DNA from 3 places in the Ligilactobacillus hohenheimensis genome. Region 1 is predicted to be linked to each of the others. Evidence: predicted binding sites of a transcription regulator. Region 1 holds the regulator's gene; each other region holds the start of a gene.
The links. The regulator CtsR, encoded in region 1, represses protease genes until heat stress. The targets are predictions, from matches to a motif close to TTGGTCAAAAAAGGTCAAANA.

Region 1 (7,262 bases):
GCGGACGTTCGGGTTAGCGACGGGTGGCACCCCTGAGACAACGTACAAGGAACTGGTTGCCAGTGACTTGGACTTTAGCCAGTGCACATCAGTTAACCTGGACGAATACGTGGGGTTGGGACCAGACGACCCGCAAAGCTACAACTACTACATGCGGACGCACTTGTTTGACGCTAAGCCGTTTAAGGCCAACTACCTTCCTGATGGGTTGGCGGCAGATCCAGACGCTGAGGTTGCGCGGTATAACGAAGTGATTGCTGCTCATCCGGTTGATTTACAGTTGTTAGGAATCGGCCGAAACGGCCACATCGGTTTTAACGAACCAGGATCCCCGGTTGACGGGAAGGTCCGGAAGATTAAACTGACGGAATCAACAATCGAAGCGAACGCCCGCTACTTTGATAACGAGGCGGACGTGCCGCAGTACGCTTACTCAATGGGAATCGGACAGATCATGGCAGCAAAGCAGATTCTGCTGGAGGCATTTGGTGATAAGAAGGCAGATGCTATCGCAGCGATGGTTGACGGCCCGGTAACGCCGGAGGTTCCGGCAAGTATTTTGCAGCGGCACCCAAACGTCACGGTAATTGTGGATGAAGCAGCTGCAGCTAAGTTAAGGTAAGTTATTTACAGGAAACGGGGCATTCTCCAAATCCATAACTAACAAAGTTTTCCGTTGACTGTTTAACTAAAAGCAATAGCGGGTAGTTCCCAGGAGGAATTACCCGCTATTAATTATGCTTATTTTTTTGATTATTGTGCCCGCACCTTGGTGACTTCACCCGCGCTAAACGTTTGACCGGTTGTTAGCACTAATTGCCCGGTATCGTTGATGGTTTGGACGGTTCCGGTGGTTTTAGTTGCTCCTTGCTGGATGGTAACGGCTTTCCCGATTAAATCGCACCGCTTGCGGTATTCGTCCATGTACTGGCCGGTGGTGTAACTTTTTAGCATTTCTAACAAGCCGTCAAGGTAGGCGCCAACAAAGGCGTTTCGGGAAATGCCCGCCTTTTTCGCGGCGGGTTCCAGGGTGCCAACGCCCCGAGCAGCTACTTCCGGGGGAAAGGCGGCCGCGGGGGTGAGGTAGTTAATTCCCGTTCCGATAATCACCGCCCCCAGACCGTGGGTTTCAAGGTCAGCGATCCCCTCCGTTAAGATTCCGGCAATTTTTTGCCCGTTAACGTTGACGTCGTTGACCCACTTGATTGTCGGTTCTACGTGAAGAAGCCGACTGATTGTTTGGCTTAGGACGACTGCCGTACTGGTCGTGAGGAGTCCCGGGTTAAGGGGATTTGTTAGATGCGGCAAAAGAAGCGTAACGTAGATTCCCGTTCCTGCGGGGGAAAAGAACGTGCGTCCCTGCCGGCCGTACCCCGCTGTTTGGGTGTCCGCGATAATGGCAATGGGAGTCGTGGGGTGTTGGGTGCTAAGCTCCTTGGCCTTTGCGTTCGTTGACGGAAGGGTGGCGGCAACCTTAATTTCTAAGGGAGTGGTGGAACGCATTGCCCGCTGGATTAGGGGCGCAGCGAGCTTGCCGTTGTCAGCTAGGTGGTACCCGCGTTTGCCGCCACTTTCAATGGTGTACCCTTCATCGCGAAGGGCGTTAATTCCCTTCCATACGGCGGTGCGGGAGCACCCTAACTGGTCAGCGATGGCTTGTCCCGAAATAAACCCGGCCGTGGTTGCTAGCAATTCAAGAATTTGACGATCACTTTTCATCCGAAACCCCTCCCTGTTACGAACATTATAAGAAAGGTAAGAATTAAGTTCAATCCGGTACTAAACCTTTCCAAGTTAACCGGATAATGTTATTTTGTGAGGGTAACGGTGTCGTCGGCAAATGACCGGACGGGCCCGAAAATCTAAGGGAAACCTTCTCAGAGTGTTCGGTGCCCCAGCAAACGCCCGGGAATGACGAACCGGAACACTTTATGAAAGCTGGGATTTGATGAAGTTAAAACGACGGACATTGATTGAAATTGCGGTGATTCTCCTGAGCGGGGTAGCCCTATTTCTTTTTAGTACACACGATGATTTCATGTATCACCAAGCAATTGGGGAAGTCGTTGCGGTAAAGGACGGGAAGGCAGTCCGGCAGACCGATCAGTACAAGAATGTCGATTACCAAACCCGGCAACGGCTCACGGTGGTGCAAACAAACGGCCGTCACCGAGGACGGCGGATTATCATCCATAACACGTTCTCGCGGTCAGGTGCGCTCGACCAGGATTTCCACCGCGGGCAACATATTTTTCTGACAAATATTCGGCGGGTTCACGGAACGTATTACGCGACTGCTTCGCGGTTTAAACGGGATACGACGCTGTTAATGCTAGCGTGGTTGGTCGTCGTTCTTTTGTACCTGGTGATGCACGCGCACGGGTTGCGGACGTTATTAAGTGTGGCAATTAACTTTATTTTGTTCTTGTTCTTTGTTCAGTTGGACGTCACCCTAAACCTCACCCACTTCTTCTGGTTGTTTGCGTTGAGCGCGGTGCTTTTTACGGGATTAACGTTGTGCCTGGTCATTGGGGTGAATCGCCAGTGTCTGGTGACGTTTTTGGCGATTGTGACCGGGACCACGTTGGCGTTTGTAATTGGGATTGGAACACTTCAACTTACGCATAATGCGGGGGTGCATTACGAAGCGTTAGGGTATGCTACCCAGGCGCCACAGGAGCTATTTTTATCGGCGACCGTAATTGGCCTTTTAGGAGCGGTTATGGATGCCGCGACCGACATTGTTTCGACCCTGTTTGAAATGCACCGGGCGGACCCGGATGTTTCCCGGCTGCAGCTGTTTAAGTCGGGACAGGAAGTCGGCCGGTCAATTTTAGGACCGCTGATTAACGTCTTACTCCTGATCTTTTTTGCGGAAACGATTGCGATAGCCGTTCTTTACTTCAGAACGGGGAACCCAATTGGATACACGTTCCAGTGGACGATGGAACTGGGAATTATCCAGGCCCTCATCAGTGGCATTGGAATTGCGCTGGTGATTCCGTCGGCAAGTTGCCTGGCAGCGGTCGTATTAGGAAAGAAGGAACGGTCAAATGGCATCAATTAGTGCGTTAACGATTGTGATGGCGGTACTGATGTGCCTTGTCGGTGGCAAACGGGGGATTGCTGCCTTTGGAAGTGTCGCCCTCAACTTTATTTTGATGTTTATTGCGATTATTTTAATCTCCGCGGGTTTTGCCCCAATCTGGGTGGCCCTGTTTGTTGGAATTGCAATCCTTGCGATTACGATTTATTTGGGAAACGACGACGAGCAAACGGCACGGATTGCCTTTATTGCAACCCTCATTGTGCTGTGCGTGATGATTGTCCTCATTGTTCCGCTGGACCACTTTGCCCAGATTAAGGGCTTCAGTAACGAACAAACGGATGAAATTGAGCAGTTTACTCTCCTTGTGGGAGTCAACTTCGAATCAATCACGATTGCCACGACGCTGCTGAGCACCCTTGGAGCGATTTCGGAGGCCGCAATTGCCATTGCGAGTGGGTTGCGGGAAGTGATTGAGCAGAATCCGGGAATTAGCGTGGCGGCCGTCCGCCGGAGTGGGCGCAACATTGGTTTTCAAATTATGGGAATGACGTTTAACACGTTGTTCTTTGGAATGTTTGGGGGCGACCTGGCCCTATTTGTCCTGCTGTATAAACTAAAGGCGACGTTTGGCTACTACCTGAATTCGAAGATTTTTGTTTCGGAATGTATGATGGTGCTGTATTCGGCCATTGCGGTTATCCTGGTAATCTGGATTACGACGCAGATGATGGCCAGGAAGGTGAAGCGGGCGGCCCATCAGGAAAAACCGGGCGAACAACAGGGGTCAAATGTTCACCCGGACTAGGGCAAAATGTACGGGTTTACCTTGAGTCTGGATGGCAGCAAGGTCGCTGCTGAACTGCAGACGATTGCCAAATTAAATAACCAGGATGGTTCCTTAACCAACGGGAACTTCGAAACGATTGCGTACACGATTACGTACCAGACGAAGTTACCAACGGATAATTCAAAGGTTAATAATTGGACCAACACTGCTAACCAGAAAAACCCGAACGGAACTCAGACTGGCCAGGTTGAAGGAATTGTTGCCAACTCGTGGCACAACGATATCTGGGGGACTCAGCCAAAGGACGGGGTTGTATTTGATAAGCAGGATAACGACGGGAACGCCCTTCCTGGGGCAACCTTCGAGTTAACCGGAAACGGTCAGGACCAGAAGGTAACGTCAAACGCTGCCGGAGAAGTTGAGTTTACCGGGTTAACCAACAACGACACGTACACCGTTAAGGAAATCAAGGCGCCAAACGGCTACAAGATTAACAACGAGTCGATCCAGGTTAAGATCGTCAATGATGAACCGGTTATTCTCATTAACGGGAACCAAACGGATAGTAACGTTATTGTTGATCAGGGAACTGCGACGGCAAGCTCGAGTTCATCGAGTTCTAGCTCGTCAAGCAGCCGTTCATCGAGTTCTAGTTCAAGCTCCAGCAGCTCGTCAAGCTCCAGCTCATCAAAGAGTTTGCCAAGCAGCAGTAGTTCGATGATTACGCCGTCATCATCAAGCAGTGTGCCAGCACTTGTCCCGAGTTCAAGCTCGAGTTCATCAAGCAGCAGCGCATCACAGTCTAGCCACCGGCAGGTTGTTCCGGTAACGAGTTCAACCTCAAGCACGCCGGTTACACCGACAACGACGACGTCAACCAGCACGCCGGCACCGGCAGCGACAACAACGCAGCCGCGCCCGACAACGCCGGTTTCAAGTGTTGTTAACACGCCGGTTACACCATCAACGGTTAACACGACACCGTCAGTGGTAAGCTCATCGAGCAGCGCAAGTTCTCGGAGTAAGGTTGCCGCTCCTCGCGTTCAAAACGGCGGCGGGAAGCAGCAGTTAAACAAGCGGAGCGGAAACAACGGATTACCAGACACGGGTGATATGATCGCCGGTGGACTGGTAGTTGTTGGGGTCGTTGTGCTTGCAGTTGCCGGGGTAATTGCGTTCCGAAAACGGCACGAATAATAGAATAAGCAAGTGGTGGGAAACTACCATTTACTAAGCCCTAAGGAGGGGACTGTGACGGAGGTCGCAGCCTCCTCTTTTTTAGTAGCTAGTTGCTTCTTTTCAACCGCCTGAAAATCATCTATAATTTAGTCAAAGATAGTCAGACAAGGAGGTGGCTTCGGTGCAGAGTAGAAACGTTTCTGACATTATCGAGCGGTACCTAAAGGAAATTTTGGCAGAAAGCCGGCAGGTTGAAATTAAACGCTCGGAAGTCGCTGAACGCTTTGATGTCGTCCCGTCGCAGATTAACTACGTAATTAAAACTCGGTTTACCGTGCAGGACGGTTACCTGGTTGAGAGTAAACGGGGTGGGGGCGGCTACATTCGGATTGAAAAGGTCGACCTGGTAAGCGATGCCCGGATCCTTGACCAACTAATTGATATGGTGGGCGATCAGCTGAGTGCAGCGGACGCCCTCCATATCGTTCAGACGTTGTACGAAAACAAATTGCTGTCCCGGAAGGAAGGAAGCCTTCTGTTAACGGTGATGGGACACGATGCGTTAAATGTTGGTGACCGGATGGTTGAAGCCACGATGCGAGCGCGGATGATGGTGGCCCTGCTTAACCGGTTACGGTGTGCAGATTAACGGTGAGGTGGTAATTGAATGGCAGTTAAGTATACAGAGAGTGCCCGGCACGCCCTGAAAATGGCGGCGGATCAAACCCGGCGGTGTCACCACGATACCGTATCAACGCCCCACCTGTTATTGGGGTTATTAACCGAAGAAGACGGGGTCGCCGGGCTTGTTTTACGCCAGGAGATCATCACCCCCGCTGACGTGATTGATCAGCTTGGCGGAATGATTCGTCCCGGCCAACACTGGCGGCGCACCCAGCACGCAGAATCGCCTCGGGTCCAGGCGATTAGGGACCGGGCGCAAACAATGGCGCGGTTATTGGACCGGGAAGAGGTTGATACTGGCCTGCTCTTGTTAGCATTATTGCAAAACGAACAGACGCTCGGCGTTCAGGTTCTGGTGAACCTGGGAGTTAATGTGCGGCAGTTACGGCAACGGGTTCTCAAACAGCTCGGAATGACGGGCGCGGATTACCGTAAACTGCAAAAAGAACTTCGGCGGGAGGATAAGGCGACGCAGCAATCCGCCACCCCGACACTGGATAAGCTTGCCACCGACATGACGGCCCAGGCCCGGGCGGGGAAGCTAGACCCCGTTTTGGGCCGGGAGACGGAAATTGACCGGTTGATTCAGGTCTTGAGCCGGCGGACAAAGAACAATCCGGTTCTTCTGGGAGATGCCGGCGTTGGAAAGACCGCAGTTGTTGAGGGCCTTGCCCAGCAGATTGTTGCCGGGAAGGTTCCGGCATCCTTGCGCTCAGTGCGGTTAATGGCCCTTGAGATGGGTGCACTTGTTGCGGGAACAAAGTACCGCGGTGAATTTGAGGACCGGTTGAAAGCGGTGCTGGCCGAAGTTCGGCGGGACGGACACGTTATTCTTTTCGTCGACGAGCTCCATACCCTCGTTGGTGCGGGGGGCGCAGAGGGAGCCATTGATGCGGCCAACATCATGAAGCCTGCGCTGGCCCGGGGAACGGTTCAGGTAATTGGGGCTACTACCCAGACGGAGTTTCAAAAGTACGTGGCGGCGGACCCGGCGCTTGAACGCCGGTTTGCCCGGGTGCCGGTAGCAGCACCGACCGCCCAGCAAACCGGGATGATTTTACGGGGATTGCGTTCCCGGTACGAACAGCACCACGGGGTAAGGATTAGCGATGATGCCCTGGATGCGGCGGTGCGCCTTAGCGTGCGCTACCTTCCTGCGCGGCAATTACCGGACAAGGCGATTGATTTGATGGACGAGGCGGCCGCTCACGTTCAGCTGCGGGTTGCCCAGCGAAAGAACCGGGACGCCGTTCGGGATGACACCACCCAGCAGTTCCAGAAAGCCCTTGAACAGGGGGATTTCTCCCGGGCGGTTAAATTAAGAAACACCACTCCCCGGAAGGAACAGCGCCGGGCGCAGGGGACCGTCACGGCAGAGGATGTTGCGGCGGTGGTCGCCGCGTGGACGGGAGTTCCGGTTACGCAGATTACCCGGAGCGAACAGCAGCACCTCGTACACCTTGAACGGGAGCTTCACCGGCAGGTAATTGGTCAGGACGAAGCGGTTAGTGCGGTTGCCCGGGCAATTCGCCGGGCCCGGAGTGGGATTAGTTCCTCCAAGCG
Region 2 (7,262 bases), on a different contig from region 1:
GAATTGGCGTTATGGCGGGAGCGAACCGGCGCAACAACCGGTTGTGCAAGCGCCTGCCGGTAAAAGGCAACGATTTGTTCGCCAAAATGATCGGCTGAAATCATCGCCAGCTTCGGTGTCCGAACTGCCGGTGTCATCTGCGGAGCCGAACCCATCAAGTACCGTCGCACAGCCGCCACCAATTCGTCCTGATCAGCAACCGGCACCCCTAAAGCGGGATTATCCAGCAACTGGTCGGTGTACGGACTGTGTGTAGTGATCACCTGAAGGCCGGCTGCCAACGCTTCAATGTACGTCAATCCCTGTGATTCCGACTCCGACGTTGAAACAAACAGATCCGCGGCGTGGTAGTAATCGACCACCGCCGCATGCCGAATCTCGCCGGTAAAAATAACATCCCGCTGCACTCCAAGGGCCGCAACTTGCGCTTCCAGCTCTTCCCGCGCCGGACCGTCGCCACACACCATCAACTTTACCCCTGGCACCGCCGCCTTAATTCGGGGTAACGCCGCGATTAACCGGTCAATGTGCTTTTCCAGCGCCAACCGGCTCAGCGTGAGGATCACCGGGGTATCCGGGGCAAGGCCGTACTGCTGCCGCAACCGCTGGCGCGCAATGGTTCCGTCTTCCTGGTACCGTTCCAGGTCAACCCCCGTAGGAATGACGGTAATTGGTTCGGTCACCCCGTATCCACGTAAGGTAGTCAAAACCCGCTCACTGGGGGCCACAATTCCCGCCATGTGTGCACAAAAAACCTTACTCATCTGCTTAACGTGCACCGGCCGCAATAGTTTGCCGTTTGCCACGTAGTGCAGGTAGTCCTCGTACATTGTGTGGTAGGTGTGCACACACGGAATATGCAGGTTGTGCGCCACAAATTTGCCGATTAACCCCATGGAAAATTCGGTCTGAGTGTGGACAATATCCAGCTGTAGTTTTTTCGCTACCTGGTAGGCGTGAAACAATCCCCGCACCGCAATTCGGCGCTCGGTAAACGAAATAAACGGAATACTCGTAAACCGGAAGATGTTTCGCTCGTAGACGTTCTTATCAACGTTTGGGTCCGTTGTAGTGAAGATGTAGACGGTATGCCCTTGCCGCTCGAGCTGCTTCTTTAACGTCTTAATCGACGTGGCAACCCCACTTACCTGCGGGTAGTAGGTATCCGTGAAAATTCCAACCTTCACGAGCGTCCCCCCTTCCTGACAAATCAATAGTTACTATCAATTATATGAATTCCGCGCAATCCACGCAACATTTTATCAATTTTCCACCGTCAGCCCTGCGCTAATTCCTGATAGCAAAAAGAAGCCTGGCACTATGCCAGGCTTCTTTATTCGCTTAATTAACCTACTTAGTGTAGTCCTTAACCAGGGCAACCACTTCGTCGGTTGTTTCGCAGTCAACCGCCTTGGCGGCTAACTCACTCATCTTCGTTGAATCCAGCTTCTTAATTAAGCTCCGCGTCTTCAGAATCGACGTTGCGCTCATTGAGAACTCATCCAACCCTAAGCCGACAAGCAGCGGCACAGCGATTTGGTCGCCCGCCATTTCACCGCACATGCCAGTCCACTTACCTTCCTTGTGGGAAGATTCGATAATGTGCTTAACCAGCCGCAGAATTGATGGGTTGTATGGCTGGTACAGGTAAGAAACGCGTTCGTTCCCCCGGTCAGCAGCCATCGAGTACTGGATCAGGTCGTTGGTCCCGATACTGAAGAAGTCAGCGTACTTTGCCAACTTATCAGCAATCATTGCAGCGGCTGGAATTTCCATCATCATTCCGACTTCAATGTCATCCGCTACCGGAACACCGTCCGCAACCAACTTAGCCTTTTCTTCTTCAAAGATTGCCTTTGCATCCTTGAATTCCTGAACCGTAGCGATCATCGGGAACATGATTGCCAGCTTCCCGTAGTGGGATGCCCGCAGCAGCGCCCGTAACTGCGTCCGGAAAATCTCCTGCTGGTCCAGGGAAATCCGGATGGCCCGGTACCCTAAGAACGGGTTTTGTTCTTCCGGAAGTTCAAGGTATGGCAGGTGCTTGTCGCCCCCAATGTCCATCGTCCGGACAACAACCTGCTTACCGTGCATGCCTTCAACGGCCTGCTTGTACGCCTCAAACTGTTCGTCTTCGGTCGGCAGCTCGCTTGAATCCATGTAAAGGAATTCTGACCGGAACAGTCCCACGGCCTCAGCACCGTTATCATTGGCACCCTCGACGTCCTTTGGCGTTCCGATGTTTGCCCCGATTAAGACTTCCTTGCCATCTGCCGTTACTGACTGAGCGTTCTTCAGCTTTTCCCATTCAGCCTTCTGGGCAGCGTAGTCCTTGGCCTTCTGCTGGTAGTCAGCAACCTCAGCGTCCGTTGGGTTAACGAGGGCCACCCCATCAATCCCGTTTAAGGCAACGATGTCGTCCGCCTCAATATCCTGCGTGGCCGTTTCCGAACCAACTACCGCCGGGATTTCCAGCGTCCGGGACATAATTGCTGAGTGGGACGTCCGCCCACCAATGTCGGTAATGAACCCCTTGACGTACTTCCGGTCCAACTGCGCCGTATCAGACGGCGTCAGGTCATGCGCAACAATCACAACCTCTTCATCAATCAAGGCAGGGTTCGGGAGCGTTACCCCCAGCAGGTGACTCATCACCCGCTTGGTAACGTCCCGGACATCCCCGGCCCGTTCCTGCATGTAGGCGTTATCGGTCATTGCCTCAAACATCTGAATAAACATGTCAGTTACGGCCTTGAGAGCGGCCTCGGCGTTAACCTTATCGTTCTTAATTTTATCTTCAATCTGGCCTAGCATTTCCGGATCAGAAAGAATTGTCAGGTGAGCTTCAAAAACCTCGGCTTCATCCGCACCGAGGTTTTCCGTTGCCTTCTGTTTGATAATCTCAAGTTCCTTCTTGGATGCGTCAACCGCATCGTGAAGCCGCTTGATTTCAGCGTCGGCATCACTGATATTCTTTTCTTCAAATGACAGGTCAGGCTGAACGAGCATGTACGCCTTAGCAACGGCAATTCCGTCACTTGCAGCGATTCCCTTCAGTGTCTTTGTCATTATTCAGCAAGCCCTTCCTTTGTCATCGTGTCAGCAATGGCCTTGATGGCGTCAGCTTCGTCAGCACCGTCAGCCGTGATCGTTACGTCAGCACCTTGGCCAACACCAAGTGACATAACACCCATGATGGACTTCAGGTTAACTGACTTGTCCTGGTATGACAGGGTAATGTCTGAGTTGAACTTGCTTGCGGCCTGAACTAACAGGGTAGCAGGACGAGCATGAATCCCAGTTTCAGCTGTAACGTGAAAGTCTTTCTTTTCCATAACTAACAATCTCCTTTATATGGATATATTCAAGGCGTAGGCCCCACACGCCAATAAGTACGCGCTTACATTTATGTGGTAGACCTATCGTCAATGATAATAGCATAAAATTATTTTAACGACAAGGCTTTCATTGCCTTCTTTTCCCCACTAATCGGTTGTTTGTTCGCCGTTAAAGTGGTAAACCACCCCGCCGCCCTTTTGCGCCTGGCCAACGATGCTCTTCCGGTACCGGTACTTCATCAAAACCGGCTGGAAATCCATGAATTCTTCCGGCGTAACGGTCAGTTCGGTAATCTCTCCCTGCCGGAGTTGTTCTAACAAGTTTTCGTAATCCTTCATTATGTTATTCACCTCATTTATGGCGGGTGTTACCTTCCCGCCTCTTTAGGATACCCCCCTTGCGTTTAAAAGGAAAATCGGTATAATTGGGGTAAAGGTCAAAGTTGGTCAAAACAAGATCAACCGACTGATTCGTTTTTAAATGAAAGGTTGTGAACCATATGTTATGCCAAAATTGTCATCAAAATCCAGCAACGATTCACCTGACAACTAACGTCAACGGCCGGCAAACGGCCCTTGACCTGTGCCAGTCGTGCTACCAGCAACTAAAACAGCAAGCTAACCATGAGAGTAACAGTCAACAAGATCCGTTCGGGTTTGGGTCCCTCGATGATTTCTTCCGGTCAATGGCCGCAAATAACCAGCGGGGAGCTGGCCAAGCTCAGGGCCAAGGCGGTCCCCGGATGAACCCTAACCAGGGGGGTAACAACGGCGGCTCGATCCTTGACCAGTACGGGTTGGACCTGACTGCCGAAGCACGCAAGGGAAACATTGATCCGGTCATTGGCCGTGATCAGGAAATTAAGCGGGTTATCGAAATCTTAAACCGACGGACAAAGAACAACCCCGTTTTAATTGGGGAAGCCGGGGTCGGAAAGACGGCCGTTGTTGAGGGCCTCGCCCAGAAAATCGTTGACGGGGATGTTCCCCAAAAACTGCTTAATAAAAAGGTTATTCGCCTTGACGTTGTTTCCCTTGTGCAGGGAACGGGCGTCCGCGGCCAGTTTGAGCAGCGAATGCAACAGTTAATGCAGGAACTTAAGCAGAGTAAGGACACAATCCTCTTTATTGACGAAATCCACGAAATTGTGGGTGCCGGGAACGCTGAGGGGGGCATGGATGCCGGGAACGTCCTCAAGCCCGCCCTCGCCCGCGGGGAGTTCCAGTTAGTCGGGGCCACAACCCTCAACGAATTCCGCACCATTGAAAAGGACGCTGCCCTTGCCCGGCGGCTCCAACCCGTTCAGGTGGACGAACCAAGCACGGAAGAAACCTTCCGTATTCTTAAGGGGATTCAGAGCAAGTACGAGGCGTACCACCACGTAAAATACACCGATAACGCCCTGAAAGCCGCCGTATTACTGTCCGACCGGTACATCCAGGACCGTTTCCTCCCGGATAAAGCCATCGACCTACTTGATGAGGCGGGTTCCCGGAAGAACCTGACAATCGATGCGGTTGATCCTCAGACCCTGGACGAGAAGATCAAAAATGCGGAGGAACAAAAGCAGGCTGCCCTCGATAAGGAGGACTACGAAAAGGCCGCCTACTACCGCGACCAGGTAACGAAGTATAACCGGATGAAGGCAGACAGCCAGGCCAGCGAGACCGCGCCAACGGTTACCGAACAGGACATGGAAAAGATTGTCGAAGAAAAGACGGAAATTCCGGTGGGCGAACTCAAGGAGAAGGAACAAGCACAACTTAAGAACCTTGCTGCTTCCCTTGAAAGCCACGTCATTGGTCAAAACGAGGCCGTTGATAAGGTTGCCCGGGCCATCCGGCGGAACCGGATTGGGTTTAACAAGTCCGGCCGGCCGATCGGTTCCTTCCTCTTTGTCGGTCCGACCGGAGTGGGGAAAACCGAAACCGCAAAACAGCTGGCCCGTGAGCTCTTCGGGACGACCGATGCCATGATCCGCTTCGACATGAGCGAGTACATGGAAAAGTACTCCGTTTCAAAGCTCATTGGAGCAGCTCCAGGATACGTCGGCTACGAGGAAGCTGGGCAGTTAACCGAACAGGTGCGGCGGCACCCGTACAGCCTGATTCTCCTGGACGAAGTGGAAAAGGCACACCCAGACGTCATGCACATGTTCTTGCAAATCCTTGACGACGGCCGCCTAACCGACTCACAGGGCCGGACCGTCAGCTTTAAGGACACGATTATTATCATGACGAGTAACGCCGGCAGCGGCGATTCCGTCACGAGCGTTGGGTTTGGCGCCGCAAACGATGGCACCACCCACTCCGTGATCGATAAGCTCACCAACTACTTCAAGCCAGAATTCCTTAACCGGTTTGACGACATCGTTGAGTTTAAGCCACTTTCCCAGGATGACCTGAAACAAATCGTCAACCTGATGCTGACTGACGTGAACGGCATGCTGGCACAGCAGGGCTTATCAATCCACGTCACCGTCCCGGTTCAGGATAAGCTGGTCGAACTCGGGTACGACCCGAAGATGGGGGCCCGGCCACTCCGGCGGGTAATCCAGGAACAGATCGAGGATCAGGTTGCTGACTACTACCTCGAACACCCGAAGACCAAGCAGTTTGTTGCGCGGCTCAAGGACGACCAGATTGTCATCGGAAGCGAGGACACAAAGGAACCTACCCAGAAACCAACTGCTTAAAAATTCAGAAGGAAGCTTAGTTTTTTGATAAACCAGGGAAACGGGGCTTATCCCGGTTCCCTGGTTTCGTTATACTGTGGGTAATCACATATAAGGAGGACACACGATGCACCTAGTTGACGTAACCAATAGCTACGCTGACCAGATCCACCGTGAACTGGTTACTACTCCCCTACGGTTTATCCAAGTTTACACCCTGGGAAATTCGCTGGTTACCCACCGGCGCGGGGCAACGGAAGATACGGTGGCAATTACCAACCGTCACCGCCCCGTCACGCCCGCAGAACTGGCGTATATTCGCGAACACCTTTTTGCACCCACCCAAAGCCCGGTGATGGCCCGAAAAGGAGCAACGATCACGCTAACGGCAGAGCGGTGCGCATAACCGCTTCCGGTAAAACTAAAAATTACGGTAAAGGAGGTTGGAACATCCGTTCCAACCTCCTTTGTCCCTTTGGCACACCCTCCTTTTTATTGTATAATGACAATCGAGTATTACTGACGAACGGAGGTGCCCTGATGGTGGCGCGGTTATTTCATAAAAAACGCCGGAGCTTTAATTTTCGCCGGCAACAGCGGAAGTCACCCGCCAGTTCCCAACGGCGACTCCACCAACTAAACCAGAAAGCCGGGACTCTTGCCGTTCCGGTTACTCCAAGCCCGGTTGCACCTCGTCCGACAACGGCACTAAACGGGCGGCGGGTGGTTACTAACCAGGCACCAGTGGGCGCCCCTATTGAACGGTTTTATCCGGCCCAGAAAGATCAGCGGCCAAGCCAGCCAGCTAAGCCGGAAGTGCGCCGGGATGCGCCGGACGCAACGCTGGTGATTATCTACCAGGACGAACACCAGAAGAGTATGGCTGCGCCGCAGGTTATTCACGGTCGGCTCGGTGCTCCCCTGCAGCTCCAGTTCCGGGAGTTCTCTGGATACGACCTGATTCACATCGCAGGATTTGTGAGCTCGTTTGTCGACCCGTACGGTACCATGACACTCACGTACCGGCGGCAAAACGGGGGGCAAGTCTGGATGTTCTGCCGGGACATCGACGAACTCAACCTGCTGGCCTACCCGCGGTTTATCAACGGAAAACTACACGCCCAGTACAACCTGAGTTCTCCGTTCATCGACCACTACAACCTGATTCGGGCGGACGGACCAGCGCGGGGGCAGTTTACCGAAGAACAGCAGACCGTCACCTACCTTTACCGGCGGGCGGATTGGCAAA
Region 3 (7,262 bases), on a different contig from region 1:
AAACACGTAAAGAGATTGTGAAGTTAGCGGGTTAATTCGTACTAATATCAACGTTTATGTTATAGTTGCTTGTGAAGATTAATTGAAGGGAGTTTAACAGCATGGCAAAAATTCCACAGGCGACTGCCCGGCGGTTACCAATTTACTACCGCTACCTTAATTTTCTTAAGGATGCGGGGAAAGAGCGGGTTTCTTCAACGGAACTTGCCGAGGCGGTCAAGATTGATTCAGCAACAATCCGGCGGGACTTCTCGTACTTCGGTGCGCTTGGAAAACGCGGGTACGGGTACCACGTTGATAGTTTACTAGCATTTTTTAAAAAGACCCTGAGTCAGGATAAGCTGACAAACGTTGCATTGATTGGGGTCGGGAATCTGGGGCATGCGCTCCTCAACTTTAATTTCCACCAGAGCAATAACGTGCGGATCAGTGCGGCGTTTGATATTAACGACGACATTACCGGAACAATTCAAAACGGTGTGCCGGTTTACCCGATGGCGGACATGCAGGAGCAGCTGACCGTCCAGCAGATTGAGGTGGCAATCCTCACGGTGCCGGCGTCCGTTGCCCAGAGCGTTGCCGATCAGATGATTGCGGCGGGGGTGAAGGGAATTTTGAACTTTACCCCGATGCGGATTGCAGCCCCGGAAACAGTCCGGATTCAAAACGTGGATTTGACGAACGAGCTGCAGACGCTGATCTACTTCCTGGACCACTTTGGGCCGAAGAAGGATGAAGAATAATCATATTAATGAAGAAAGCTACCAGGTTAACGGACGATGCTAAGTGGACATTTAGGACACGAAATTAGCCGGTGGTTTTTTATTTACTAATTAATTAGCACTCTCCTGCAAAGAGTGACAAAAAATGCTTGCACTTCATGGCAAAAGTGTGTAGTATATGAATTGTAGGTTAGCACTTACCAATGATGAGTGCTAAATAAATCATTTGGAGGGATAGCTTGTGCTTAAGCCATTAGGAGATCGCGTAATCTTAAAAGTAGAAGAAGAAAAAGAGCAAACGGTTGGGGGCATTGTTTTAGCAAGCAACGCCAAGGAAAAGCCACAAACCGCTAAGGTGGTTGCTGTTGGTGAAGGGTTAACCCTTGAAAACGGCACGACGGTTGCACCGAAGGTTAAGGAGGGCGACACGGTTCTCTTTGACAAGTACGCTGGAACCGAAGTTAAGCATGATGGTGAGTCATACTTAGTTGTCCACGAAAAGGACTTAATGGCCATCGTTGACTAGTTGTCAGCGGTGATGACGAGTTTAAAATCTAACACATGAGGTGATATGACAATGGCTAAGGAAATTAAGTTTGCGGAAGACGCACGCAAGAAGATGTTAGCTGGGGTTGACAAGTTAGCCGACACAGTTAAGTCAACGATTGGACCAAAGGGACGGAATGTTGTGTTGGAGCAGTCATACGGTTCCCCAACAATTACAAACGATGGGGTAACGATTGCCAAGTCAATCGAATTAGAAGACCACTTCGAGAACATGGGTGCTAAGCTTGTGGCTGAAGTTGCTTCAAAGACCAACGACATCGCTGGTGACGGAACGACGACCGCAACGGTTCTGACGCAGGCAATCGTAAACGCCGGGATGAAGAACGTGACGGCGGGTGCTAACCCTGTTGGAATCCGGAAGGGGATCGAAGAAGCAACGGATGTTGCCGTTAAGGCCCTGCACGAACAGTCCCACAAGGTTGAATCAAAGAGTGACATTGCACAGGTTGCTTCAATTTCAGCCGCTAACGAAAAGGTTGGGGAATTAATCTCTAACGCCATGGAAAAAGTTGGTAAGGATGGGGTTATTACCATCGAAGAGTCAAAGGGGATTGACACGACTCTCGACGTTGTTGAAGGGATGCAGTTCGACCGCGGCTACCTGTCACAGTACATGGTAACGGACAACGACAAGATGGAAGCTGACCTGGACAACCCGTACATCCTGATTACGGACAAGAAGATTTCAAACATCCAGGAAATCATGGACCTGTTACAGCAGATTGTTCAGCAGGGACGTTCACTGTTAATCATCGCTGACGACGTTGACGGTGAAGCTCTTCCAACACTTGTTTTGAACAACATCCGGGGAACGTTCAAGGCCGTTGCTGTTAAGGCTCCTGGCTTTGGTGACCGGCGGAAGGCAATGCTTGAAGACATCGCCATTCTGACGGGTGCTACGGTTATCACGGACGACCTTGGCCTGCAGTTGAAGGACGTTACGCTTGACCAGTTAGGTTCAGCTGGGAAGGTAACCGTTACGAAGGAAAACACGACGATCGTTGAGGGTGCCGGCGCTAAGGATGCCATCGACGAGCGGGTTGACCAGATCCGGAAGCAGATTGCGGAAGCAACGTCTGACTTTGACAAGGAGAAGCTCCAGGAACGGCTGGCTAAGTTAGCCGGTGGGGTTGCCGTAATCAAGGTTGGGGCCGCAACCGAAACCGAATTGAAGGAACGGAAGTACCGGATTGAAGACGCCCTCAACGCTACGCGGGCTGCCGTTGAAGAAGGCTTCGTTCCTGGTGGTGGTACGGCACTTGTTAACGTCATTGACAAAGTTGCTGCCATCAAGGAAAGCGGCGACGTTCAGACGGGGGTTAACATCGTTAAGCGCGCCCTCGAAGAACCAGTACGGCAGATCGCTGAAAACGCCGGCTTAGAAGGTTCCGTTATCGTTGAGAAGCTGAAGGAACAGAAGCCAGGTGTTGGGTTCAACGCTGCAACCGGTGAATGGGTCGACATGGTTGACGCCGGGGTTGTTGACCCGACAAAGGTTACCCGTTCAGCACTGCAGAACGCTGCCAGCGTTTCAGCCCTGCTGCTCACAACGGAAGCGGTTGTTGCTGATAAGCCTGAAAAGGAAGACAACGCCGCTGCTGGTGCCGCTAACCCGGCTGCCGGTGGAATGGGCGGAATGATGTAATTCTGGCCAACAGTAATTAGAAAAGAGTAATAAGCACCCCAAATCGTGGTTAAGCTAACCGTGGTCTGGGGTGCTTTTGTGCTATTTTCTCAAACGTAACGTTTAATCATATTAATGGAATCTAGTAGAGAATCGTGAGATGGGTTAGGCGGTAATCCCGTCGTACCCATAAAATAAAACTCCTTCCCGTACTCATTCCGGGAAGGAGTTTTACTTTAAACCTGACACTTGCCGTTGCACATGCAGACCTTGTCAGTCTTCATGGGGCAGTGGCAAATTCCATCAGGCCCGGCACACGGGTATCCCTTCGTACAGGTCATTCCCGTTGTGCATAGTGGAGCATCTTTTTCCATTATAAAATCACCTGATTAGTTGTTATTTCATTGCCTTTTTGTTTTCCATGATGCCGTCAATCAACCCGTAGTCAACGGCTTCCTGAGCAGTCATGAAGTTGTCCCGGTCAGTATCCTGGTTAATCTTCTTGATTGTTTGGCCAGAACCGTCAGCAAGGATTTTGTTAATTAATTCCCGGGTCTTTAAAATGTGCTCAGCAGCAATTTGAATTTCAGTGGATTGCCCCTGTGCCCCACCAAGTGGCTGGTGGATCATAATCTCAGAGTGGGGAAGGGCAAACCGCTTTCCCTTAGTGCCGGCGGTTGCCAGCACAGATGCCATTGATGCTGCCATTCCCATCACAATCGTCTGAACATCGGCGTTAACGAAGTTCATCGTATCGTAAATGGCTAATCCGGCTGAAACGCTGCCACCGGGTGAGTTAATGTACAGGTAAATATCCTTATTAGAATCCTGAGCATCCAGGAAGAGCAGTTGGGCAATAATTGCGTTTGCCATGTCGTCATTGATCTCGCCTGAAAGCATAATAATCCGGTCCTTGAGCAACCGGGAGTAAATATCGTACGCGCGTTCACCGCGAGATGATTGCTCAATCACTGTTGGTACTAAGTTCATGTGAACCGCCTCCTACTTATAATGTAACTTGCGCAGTCTTCACCGTGCGTTGCTTTAATTTTAATACAAAGGTCAAAAATGGTCAAATCATGTTTTGGATAAATGCGGGATACAAAAAGAGGCTGAGACCAACGTCCCAACCTTCGCTTCAATCTTGAATGCGCCACCGGGGAGTCGAACCCCGATTACAAGAACCGGAATCTTGCGTGCGATCCATTACACTAGCGGCGCAGCACGCTTATTATAGTATCGTGATTGGAATTAAATTGCAAGTCTTTTTTTCGAGTTTTTGGGAGGCGTAGATATGTCCGCCCATATCTTTGGGGATTGACCGATAAAAACCCGTTGAATGCCTGGTACTGTAAGGGAGAACCGGGGGCGCAGTGAAAGGGGTGAATCCTGATAAGGGTGAATAAGTGAAGTTGCTTGCAAGCGGGGGGGAGAATTGCTACAATATCATTGTAATTGAGATCGGGTTTCCTGCGGTTTGGATCGGGATAGTGAGAGCTATCAAGTGATGGGTCGCCCGGCAAGAATGGAAACATTTTTGTACGCGGGACTGAAAGTGTTTTTAAAATGGTGGTGCTTCTGTGCTACTTTTTAAAATAAATTTTATTTCCACAAGGAGGAAATTTTAGTATGACTACTAAAGTTGGTATTAATGGGTTTGGCCGGATCGGTCGGTTAGCATTCCGTCGGATCGCTGCTGTTTCAGATGACCTTGAAGTTGTTGCTATCAACGACTTAACTTCACCATCAATGCTTGCTCGTCTTCTTAAGTACGACACGGCTCATGGTAAGTTTGACGCTGAAATCTCAGCTACGGACAATGCAATCATTGTAAACGGAAAGGAAATTCCTGTTTACGCCGAAGCAGATGCGACAAACATTCCTTGGGTAAAGAACGACGGTGTTGAACTTGTTCTTGAATCAACTGGTTTCTACACATCACCAGAAAAGGCTTCTTCACACCTGAAGGCTGGTGCCAAGAAGGTTCTTGTTTCAGCTCCTGCTGGTGACATGAAGACGGTTGTTTACGGTGTTAACGATGACATTATCACACCAGATGACGACATCATCTCAGCTGCATCATGCACGACCAACTGTCTTGCACCGATGGCTAAGGCTGTTAACGATGCATTCGGCATCAAGGCTGGTACGATGACGACGGTTCACGCCTACACGGCTTCACAGAAGCTTCAGGATGGTCCGGACCGCAAGGCTAACTTCCGGAACGGCCGTGCTGCTGCTCAGAACATCATCCCTCACTCAACTGGTGCTGCTAAGGCTCTTGGGAAGGTTGTTCCTGAACTGGGCGGCAAGCTTGATGGCCACGCACTTCGTGTTCCAACAATCACGGGTTCAGTTACAGAATTAGTTTCTGTTCTTGACAAGAAGGTTACGGCTGACGAAGTTAACGCCGCTGTTAAGAAGGCTACGGAAGGTAACGCTTCATTCGGCTGCAACGAAGACGAAATCGTTTCATCAGACGTTATCGGGACGTCATTCGGTTCAGTATTTGACCCAACACAGACACAGGTTGTTGGCGGCGATGAAGGACAGGTTGTTAAGACCGTTTCATGGTACGACAACGAATCTGGTTTCACGGCTCAGATGATTCGGACCTTAGAGAAGTTTGCAAGCATGCTTTAATATTTAGCTGAACGCTAATATTTTCTGCTTGGCAGATGATGGCGGGGGGAGGCAAAACTCCTCCCGCTTTTTTAATACATTTTTCTGGAGGGAATAAAATGGCTAAATTAACGATTGACGACTTAGACCTGAAGTCTAAGAAGGTTCTTGTACGGGTCGACTTCAACGTCCCGATTAAGAACGGTGTGATTGGTGACGATAACCGGATGGTTGCCGCCTTACCAACAATTAAGCACATCATTGAACAGGGTGGGAAGGCAATCCTCTTCTCACACCTTGGCCGGGTAAAGACCGAAGAAGACAAGAAGGAGCTCACATTACGGCCGGTTGCTGAACACTTAGCTGAATTATTAAACAAGCCGGTAACGTTCATTCCTGCAACCCGGGGTGCTCAACTTGAAGACGCCATCAACAACATGAACGATGGTGACGTTCTGCTGGTTGAAAATACGCGGTTTGAAGACCTTGACGGTAAGAAGGAATCAGGCAACGATCCTGAATTAGGCAAGTACTGGGCATCACTTGGTGACGTCTTTGTTAACGACGCCTTTGGGACGGCTCACCGGAAGCACGCTTCAAACGTCGGCATTTCAGAAGCAATGAAGGCTGCTGGTAAGAAGGCTGCTGCGGGTTACCTGCTTGAAAAGGAAATCAAGTTCTTAGGGAACGCTGTTGATAACCCGGCGCACCCGTTCGTTGCAATCCTTGGTGGGGCCAAGGTTTCTGACAAGATCGGTGTAATCAACCACCTGATTGACAAGGCTGACAAGATTATCGTTGGTGGTGGAATGACGTACACGTTCTACGCTGCTAAGGGAATCAAGATTGGTAAGTCACTGGTTGAAGAAGACAAGATTGACCTGGCTAAGGAAATCATGGACAAAGCTGGCGACAAGCTGGTTCTGCCAGTTGACAACGTTTGCGCAACGGACTTCAAGAACGATGCACCAAGCAAGATCTTTGAAGGCGACATCGAAGACGGCTACATGGCATTAGACATCGGCCCGAAGTCAGTTGAACTCTTCAAGAGCGTACTGAAGGACGCTAAGACGGTTGTTTGGAACGGACCAATGGGTGTGTTCGAAATGCCGAACTTCGCCAAGGGAACGCTTGAAATCGGCAAGTTCCTTGGAACGTTAACGGACGCCACAACGATTGTCGGTGGTGGGGACTCAACTGCTGCCGTTAAGAAACTCGGCGTTGCTGACAAGTTAACGCACATCTCAACTGGTGGTGGTGCTTCCCTTGAATACCTCGAAGGAAAGACATTACCAGGAATCGCAGCTGTTTCTGACAAGTAGTTAGATAGCAGACTTTAAGGGGGTTGGAACGATTGGTTCCAGCCTCCTTTTATTGTGCTTTTACCAGAGGTTTTTATCAGTTCGTGGTATAATTAAAAATGTTGTATGGTTGTTCACAACCAACTAAAAATGAAAGGATGATTTTAATGCGGACACCAATTATCGCGGGTAACTGGAAGTTACACATGAACCCAACGGAAACCGTTGAATTTGTTAAGGCGGTTAAGGATCAGTTGCCACAAAACAGTGAGGTTGAAACCTTAATTTGTGCACCGGCAGTTGACCTGCCAGCACTGCTTGACAGCGCTAAGGGTTCCCAGCTTCATGTTGGTGCTGAAAACTGCTACTTTGAAGACGAAGGGGCCTTTACTGGTGAAACTTCACCAAAGGTTCTGCACGAAATGG

Region 2: the regulator CtsR is predicted to act here: its motif matches at 3,772-3,792, upstream of QOR60_RS04690 (ATP-dependent Clp protease ATP-binding subunit).
Region 3: the regulator CtsR is predicted to act here: its motif matches at 3,972-3,992, upstream of clpP (ATP-dependent Clp endopeptidase proteolytic subunit ClpP).

Annotation. Positions count from the first base shown of each region.
Region 1 is NZ_CANCXC010000004.1:140,115-147,376, forward strand. It holds gene QOR60_RS06200 (glucosamine-6-phosphate deaminase) at 1-622, shown strand, start outside; gene QOR60_RS06205 (biotin--[acetyl-CoA-carboxylase] ligase) at 754-1,719, opposite strand; gene QOR60_RS06210 (YibE/F family protein) at 1,949-3,067, shown strand; gene QOR60_RS06215 (YibE/F family protein) at 3,054-3,854, shown strand; gene QOR60_RS06220 (prealbumin-like fold domain-containing protein) at 3,861-5,033, shown strand; gene QOR60_RS06225 (CtsR family transcriptional regulator) at 5,197-5,664, shown strand; gene QOR60_RS06230 (ATP-dependent Clp protease ATP-binding subunit) at 5,683-7,262, shown strand, end outside.
Region 2 is NZ_CANCXC010000002.1:180,557-187,818, reverse strand. It holds gene QOR60_RS04710 (glycosyltransferase family 4 protein) at 1-1,187, opposite strand, end outside; gene ptsP (phosphoenolpyruvate--protein phosphotransferase) at 1,351-3,069, opposite strand; gene QOR60_RS04700 (phosphocarrier protein HPr) at 3,069-3,335, opposite strand; gene QOR60_RS04695 (hypothetical protein) at 3,486-3,677, opposite strand; gene QOR60_RS04690 (ATP-dependent Clp protease ATP-binding subunit) at 3,839-6,034, shown strand; gene QOR60_RS04685 (DUF1827 family protein) at 6,141-6,419, shown strand; gene QOR60_RS04680 (MucBP domain-containing protein) at 6,554-7,262, shown strand, end outside.
Region 3 is NZ_CANCXC010000001.1:36,893-44,154, forward strand. It holds gene QOR60_RS00200 (redox-sensing transcriptional repressor Rex) at 102-743, shown strand; gene groES (co-chaperone GroES) at 964-1,248, shown strand; gene groL (chaperonin GroEL) at 1,300-2,934, shown strand; gene QOR60_RS00215 (hypothetical protein) at 3,150-3,287, opposite strand; gene clpP (ATP-dependent Clp endopeptidase proteolytic subunit ClpP) at 3,310-3,903, opposite strand; tRNA gene QOR60_RS00225 (tRNA-Arg) at 4,063-4,134, opposite strand; gene gap (type I glyceraldehyde-3-phosphate dehydrogenase) at 4,543-5,556, shown strand; gene QOR60_RS00235 (phosphoglycerate kinase) at 5,655-6,857, shown strand; gene tpiA (triose-phosphate isomerase) at 7,004-7,262, shown strand, end outside.